DNA from 2 places in the Cobetia sp. PDI-12MA genome. Region 2 is predicted to be linked to the other one. Evidence: predicted binding sites of a transcription regulator. Region 2 holds the regulator's gene; the other holds the start of a gene.
What was found. Region 2 encodes sigma-54, which starts transcription at its own class of promoters, with help from an activator protein. Its sites were predicted from a motif close to TGGCACNNNNNTTGCTNT; they were not measured.
Positions count from the first base shown of each region.

Region 1: AC5WNI_RS12660 (sugar phosphorylase) is a predicted target of sigma-54. The motif match lies at 1,809-1,826, and genes of this name have one in related genera.

Region 1 covers NZ_CM183351.1:2,963,528-2,967,120, reverse strand. The annotation lists gene AC5WNI_RS12660 (sugar phosphorylase) at 1-1,575, opposite strand, end outside; gene AC5WNI_RS12655 (GlsB/YeaQ/YmgE family stress response membrane protein) at 1,939-2,187, opposite strand; gene nrdR (transcriptional regulator NrdR) at 2,585-3,073, shown strand; gene ribD (bifunctional diaminohydroxyphosphoribosylaminopyrimidine deaminase/5-amino-6-(5-phosphoribosylamino)uracil reductase RibD) at 3,349-3,593, shown strand, end outside.
Region 2 covers NZ_CM183351.1:819,001-822,593, reverse strand. The annotation lists gene lptA (lipopolysaccharide transport periplasmic protein LptA) at 1-400, shown strand, start outside; gene lptB (LPS export ABC transporter ATP-binding protein) at 404-1,144, shown strand; gene AC5WNI_RS03505 (RNA polymerase factor sigma-54) at 1,378-2,826, shown strand; gene hpf (ribosome hibernation-promoting factor, HPF/YfiA family) at 3,478-3,593, shown strand, end outside.

The DNA of each region.
Region 1 (3,593 bases), 1.9 Mb from region 2:
CTCATGGGTTGCGGTGTTGGGGCTGGCCAACAGCGCTTCCAGTTCATCACGCTGCCACTTGCGGCGGTTGATGGCGCGCAGATGGCCATCGCGTTCGACGCCTTCCTGGTGATTGGGGGTCGCGGTCAGCGAGTGGATATACAGCCCCGGGATGCCCTGCAGGCTCAGCATCAGGGTCTGACTGGCGATGAAACGCTCGATCTGCCACGGGTCCTGGCCGCGCCGCGTGCCCTTGAGCGCATCGAAGTAGCTGATATTGAGCTCATAGGGGGTGTCGGCGCGGCCCGGGTTGGCGCGCATGCTGACGTAGCCACCGAAGTCATGCACCAGTCGCACCAGGGTGTCGCGCTCGTGGTCGGGCAGCAGGCCCTCAAGGGCGCGAACGCCGATGCCGTCGTGGCTGGCGGTGAAGTTGAAGTAGCTGCAGCCGGAGGGCAACGACGGCAGGCTCGCGGCCCACTGGGTCAGAGCGCTGGCATCGCCGGAGGTCAGGGTGTGCAGCGTCAGCGGCGGCAACGTGAACTGATAGATCAGGTGCGCTTCATCGGCCTGGGCGCTGCCCTCGATGGCAGTGAGGTCGTGCTGTGACAGGCGATCGAGCCCGAAGTAGGACATGTTCTCGGCATGGGGCACGTTGGTCTCGGTGATCAACAGGCTGCCCGGCGCCAGATGGTCGACGATGGCGCGCAGCAGGCGTACCACGGCGTGTGTCTCCGGCAGGTGGATGCAGGAGGTACCCTGGCGCTTCCACAGGAAGGCCACTGCATCGAGGCGGATGATGCCCGCGCCCTGCTCGAGGTAATAAAGCAGGATGCCGATGAATTCGAGCAGCACATCGGGATTGGCGAAGTTCAGGTCGATCTGGTCATCCGAGAAGGTTGCCCAAAGATGGCGCAGGCCACGACGGGTATGCACCGGCGTGAGCAGGGCAGACGGGCGCGGGCGCACCACCTCGGAGACATCGGTGTCGGGGTCCATCTCGATGAAGTAGTCGCGACCGGGCTGCACGCCGGCCAGATAGTCGGCGAACCACAGTGACTCGCGCGAGCAGTGATTGATGACCAGGTCTGCCATCAGGTCGCGGTGCTTGCTCAGGCGCCGGATGTCCTGCCAATCGCCGAGGGCCGGATTGACTTCGCGATAGTGGATGACGCTGAAGCCGTCATCGCTGCTCCACGGAAAGAAAGGCAGCACGTGGACACCGGACAGGCTATCGTCCAGTCGGCTGGCGAGGAAGTCGTGCAGGGTCGCCAGTGGCGCCTCGCCTTCCTGCTGCAGGCTGTCGCCGTAGGTGATCAGCCACTGATCGCCCTCGCTCCAGAGCGGCTCGCCTTCCGGCACGCGGGGGGTGAGGCGCGTGCGATGGAAGTCCAGTACCGTCTCCAGGCGTCTGAGGACTTCTTCATGACGCTGTGGATAGATCTCGGCGAGCAGACGTGTGGCGTGCGCCTGGAAATCAGCTTGCGAGAGACGTTTGGCGAGAGAGACTCTGACGCGTGGCCTGGCGTTGCCCTCGCTCGGCGCGGGATCGGCTGCAGTGGAAGTCGAGTGATCGGAAGATGACGTATCGGACATGGGCAATCCTCGTGGCAGCAAAAGCGGTCTGGCTCTGCCGCGTGAGTCGCAATGGGCAGAGCGTGTCGCGGGTGATCTTCGTGAAGCGCGCCAGCGCCATCCTGCGGGGCCGATGGCGAGACAGGCGGGCGCGCATCAGATGAAGTCGACTGGTCGTCGCCTGGTGAAATCAATGAATGGCGCATCGCTCAGCGGCGCCCGTGGGTGACGGCCTGGCGCCTTTACCCCTGAGTCATGCACGCCTCGGGCCAGATTCGTCAAGCCTGCAAGGCAGGACGGCCAGCCTGCATGTGCCGGCTGGCCGTCCTGTCTGGCGTCATGTGGCCTGAGGCCGGCTGACGCCACTGCGCTTCATGACACGCTTTACTTGCGCAGCACGCGATACAGAATCAGCAGGATGACGGCGCCGAGCACGGCGATGACAAAGCTGGCCAGATTGAACCCCGTCACTTCCCCGAAGCCCATCAGGGTGCCGACCCAGCCACCGACCACGGCCCCCAGGATGCCGATGATGCTGGTGACGATGATGCCACCCGGGTCCTTGCCGGGCACGATCACCTTGGCGATGATGCCGGCAACAAGACCGAATATGATCCATGCAATGATTCCCATGTCGCAGCTCCTTGCGTCATCGTGATCAGTCTCGCGGCAGAGATCATCCGCCGCCAGTCGTGAAAGGATTCCACGGCTCGGGCAAGCGTCCTTGTGAGGCGCTTACCCTGACGTCATCTTTCGGTTATCGCGCGGGGATTTCAAGCCTGCCGGGCAGGATGATGGATGCTTTCGCCGCGGGGCTCGTCACCCGGGGCGACAATGCAGGAAACTCCTGTCACCCTTTGGCCGCTCCCCAAGGCCAGTTCAGATAGGTCGGGGCTGACATAGGCTCCCGTGGCGGGGCCTTAACGGTTACAATACCCGCCATTCGCTGTCATTCGGCTGCGCTGCGCCACTTCCTCGCTGTGCTTCGCGCGGGGCCGCAGCCACCTCGCACCCAAGCAGGCTCTCCAACATGCACTGTCCCTTCTGTGGAACTCATGAAACCAAGGTCACGGATTCCCGACTGGTGGTCGAGGGTGACCAGGTGCGGCGGCGTCGCCAGTGCGCGGCCTGCGGTGAGCGTTTCACGACCTACGAAACGGCGGAGCTGGTCATGCCGCGCGTGGTCAAGGGCGACGGCTCGCGCGAGAGCTTCGATGAGCACAAGCTGCGTGCCGGCATGCTGCGTGCGCTGGAAAAGCGCCCGGTTTCCTCCGAGCTGATCGAGGCCGCGGTGGAGCGCATTCGTCAGCGTCTGCGTGCCACCGGCGAGCGTGAGATCGAGGCGCGGCGCATCGGTGATGAGGTCATGCAACAGCTCAAGCGGCTGGATCAGGTCGCCTATATCCGCTTCGCTTCGGTCTATCGTCGCTTCCAGGATCTTGATGAATTCCGCGCCGAGATCGATCGTCTCGCCCAGGAGCCCAGCTTCCTGCCGGGCGAGGAAGACGCGCGCCCCTGATGTCTCGACACGGTCATCCTTGTCGATGCCCTTGAGGCCTGTGTCTGCTGGCTCTGTCGCGGCACGCCGCGTGGCTTCGGCCCTGGGTCCTGGGCCTCAGGTTTCAGGCCTCGGAGGGGTGGCCACCGCATGGCCACCGCCTGACCTTCTCTCGTTTCACGCCAAGGTATCGCATGTCTCTTTCTCCTCATGCTTCTCATGCTCCCCGTGACAGCCACTCTCGCAACAGTCACTCTCGAGAACGCAGTGCTCCCTCGGCGCGTGATGCGCGCCACATGGCCCACGCCCTGCGCCTGGCGCGGCTGGGCAGCTACACGACGCAGCCCAATCCGCGTGTCGGCTGTGTCCTGGTAGAGGCCGAGACTGACGAGGTGATCGCGAGCGGCTTTCATGTGCGTGCCGGGGAAGGGCATGCCGAGGTCAATGCGCTGGCAGAGGCGGGCGAGCGCGCGCTGGGCTGCGTGGCCTATGTGACGCTGGAGCCTTGCTCCCACACCGGGCGTACCGGTCCTTGCTCGCT
Region 2 (3,593 bases):
CGGCACAGCCACCTACACCGGCCAGGTGGAGATGCGCCAGGGCAGCATGAAGCTCGATGCCAGCCGCGTCGATATCAGCCGCGCCGGCAGCGGCGAGATCTCGCTGGTCAAGGCCACCGGCAAGCGTGCCTACCTGGAACAGCAACCCGCACCCGACGAGAAGCTGGTCAAGGGCTGGGCCGACACCATCCGCTATCATGCGCTGGAGCGCCGCGTGGAGCTGGTCGGCAATGCGCGTCTCGAGAAAGGCGATGACACCTTCGAAGGCGGCTACGTGGAGTATTTCCTCGACAAGCGCCAGGTGAACGCCAACAACAGCAAGACGGCACAGCAGACCGAAGGCGGTCGCGTACACATGACTTTGACGCCGCGCGGCGCCAATGCCAGCAAGGAAAACTGAGTCATGACTGCTGCTACCCCGCGTACGCTGAGCGCTCGCCATCTGGCCAAGGCCTACAAGGGCCGCAAGGTGGTCAAGGACATCTCGCTTGAGATCCGTCAGGGTGACATCGTCGGCCTGCTGGGCCCCAACGGCGCCGGCAAGACGACCTCGTTCTACATGATCGTCGGGCTGGTGCGCGCCGATGCAGGCGACGTCTCCATCGACGACAAGGACCTTTCCGCTGCCGCCATGCATCAACGCGCACGCGCCGGCATCGGTTATCTGCCGCAGGAGGCGTCGATCTTCCGCAAGCTGTCGGTGGCCGACAACATCATGGCGATTCTGGAAACCCGCAAGGATCTGGATCGCAATGGCCGCAAGGCACGTCTTGAAGAGTTGCTCGAGGAATTCAGCATCACGCATATTCGTGCCAGTGCCGGCATGAGCCTGTCCGGCGGGGAGCGTCGTCGGGTCGAGATTGCCCGTGCACTGGCCACCGAGCCGGACTTCGTACTGCTCGATGAGCCCTTCGCCGGCGTCGACCCCATCTCGGTGGGCGAGATCAAGAGCATCGTGCGTCAACTGCGTGACCGTGGCATCGGCGTGCTGATCACCGACCACAACGTGCGCGAGACACTCGATATCTGTGACACCGCCTATATCGTCGGCGATGGTCAGATCATCGCTCACGGTGACGCGGACTCCATCCTGGCCAACCAGCAGGTACGCGACGTCTACCTGGGCCACGAGTTCACGCTCTAGGGCCAGCGGATGCGCTGAGCCCTCCCACGGCGAAAGCTTCATAAGCCGCTGCGTGATTTTATCGCGTAGCGGCTTTTTCATGTCTGACATCAGGCGCATGCATGACGTCCATACCACCTTGGTGTAAACATGGCATGCAAGTTGCTTGAATATTCACTGCAACCACTTGTCAGTGGCCCGAGTCACGGTATAGCGTAGTAAGCACGTTCCTTTGCCGTGAATTGACTGACTCCATGAAACCCACCCTGCAACTCCGCCTCGGCACCTCGCTGACCATGACGCCGCAGCTTCAGCAAGCGATCCAGCTGCTGCAGCTGTCGACGCTCGACCTGCGTCAGGAGATTCAGCAAGCCCTCGAGTCCAACCCCATGTTGGAGCTCGACGAGGACTACGAGTCGCTGGATGTCATCGAGACACAGGATACGAGCGAGATCTCCACTGCCGACTCCTCGAGCGAGATTCCCGAGGAATACCCTCTCGACAGTGACTGGTCGGACCTCTACCAGGACCACGCCGGTAGCCTGACCAGCTCCGGCAGTGGCAGCGGGAGCGAAGAAGGGCCGGACTTCGATCGCAATACCAGCGTCGAGAGCCTGCAGGACCACCTGCGCTGGCAGCTGGCGATGACCGACCTCGATGGCCGTGAACGCCAGATGGCGGAGAGCCTGATCGATGCCGTCGACGGTGCCGGTTACCTGAGCCTGTCACTCGATGAGCTGGTCGATGGTCTGCGCGGCCAGGGCCTGCCCGGCCTCAAGGCCTCCGAGCTCGAGCAGGTACTGCTGCGTCTGCAGCAGTTCGACCCGACCGGCGTCTTCGCCCGCGACCTGCGCGAGTGCCTGCTGCTGCAACTGGCGCTGCTGCCGGATGATCTGCCGCTGCTGGCGCAGGCGCGTCGCCTGGTACGTCAATTCCTCGAGGCACTGGGCAACGATGATCGCAAGCTGCTCAAGCGCCGACTGAGCCTTGACGATGACGAGCTGGATCACGTCATCCGCCTGGTGCGCGCGCTCGATCCGCGTCCGGCATCCGCCTGGGGCGAGCCCGCCAGCGATTACGTGGTCCCTGATCTACTGGTGCGTCATACCCGCCACGGCTGGCAGGTCGAGCTCAACCCGGAAGCGCTGCCCAAGCTGCGCATCCAGCCGGAATACGCCGCACTGATCAAGCGTGCCGACAAGTCCGCCGACAACACCTTCCTCAAGGACAACCTGCAGGAAGCGCGCTGGCTGATGAAGAGCCTGTCATCACGCAATGACACCCTGCTCAAGGTCGGCCGCGAGATCATGGCGCGCCAGATCGACTTCCTCGAGCAAGGCGAGGAAGGCATGAAGCCACTGATTCTGGCCAACATCGCCGAAGTGGTCGAGATGCACGAATCGACCATCTCGCGGGTCACGACCCAGAAATACATCCACACCCCGCGCGGCGTCTTCGAGCTCAAGTTCTTCTTCTCGAGCCAGGTCGGTGGCAGCGGTAGTGGCGACGCCCACTCAAGCACCGCCATTCGTGCCCGCATCCGCAAGCTGATTGCGGAAGAGCCGGCTCGCAAGCCTCTCTCCGACTCACGCCTGGTCGACCTGCTCGCCAGCGATGGCATCGAGGTCGCACGCCGTACCGTGGCCAAGTATCGCGAAGCGATGGGCATCCCATCCTCCAGCGAGCGCAAGCGTCTGGCCTGATGTGTCATCTGCGGCTGCCATGCGCCTGGTCTCCCTCCTATCATGGCCGTTGCCGCCAACCTCAAACGCTGGTTTTCTCTCTCACCAGCCTCTGACATTACTGACACCGGCGCGCCTGTCGCGCGCCCTGTCATTCCGTCAACCGCTCGTCAATGGCCCATCATGGCGCGCAGGATGATGGCAAAAATCCATCATTCCGGCTGCATCATTTACCGTCAATCGCATGTTTTTAAAGTCACTTTTAGCCGTATTGCACCGGGATGTCACTCGGTGATCCTTCCGGCACGCTGCTTGCTCCACGCAACCCAAGCGCCTGAAAGGCGGCGTACATGCAGGGATTGGCGACGAAAACCCGTCTTCTTGCGCGCCTTTCATGCACCACCCTTCAAGCGTGACCTTGAAGTCCATTCCGTTACCCCTCACTGAGTTGAAGACAAGCACTGAGCCACGATGCAGCGCAGCGTTGATCTTTGCGCAAAGCTTGGGCATTGTCGGTACAGACGCTCACGACATCTGACGCCGCTGGCAAGGGCGCGAAAACATCGCCAGACGGTGGTCGTCAAGCCTGTTGCAGAGCGTCCGATCAGGGTTTGCTCGTAGTCAAAAAGGGTTACAATTGAATGGCAACCCGCTGGATAAAGGAGCGTGTCCATGCAAGTGAATATCACCGGGCATCATGTGGAACTTACCGATCCTCTCCGCGATTACGTCAACGAGAAGCTCGCTCGCCTCGAACGGCATTACGACAACATCACCAATGTTCAGGT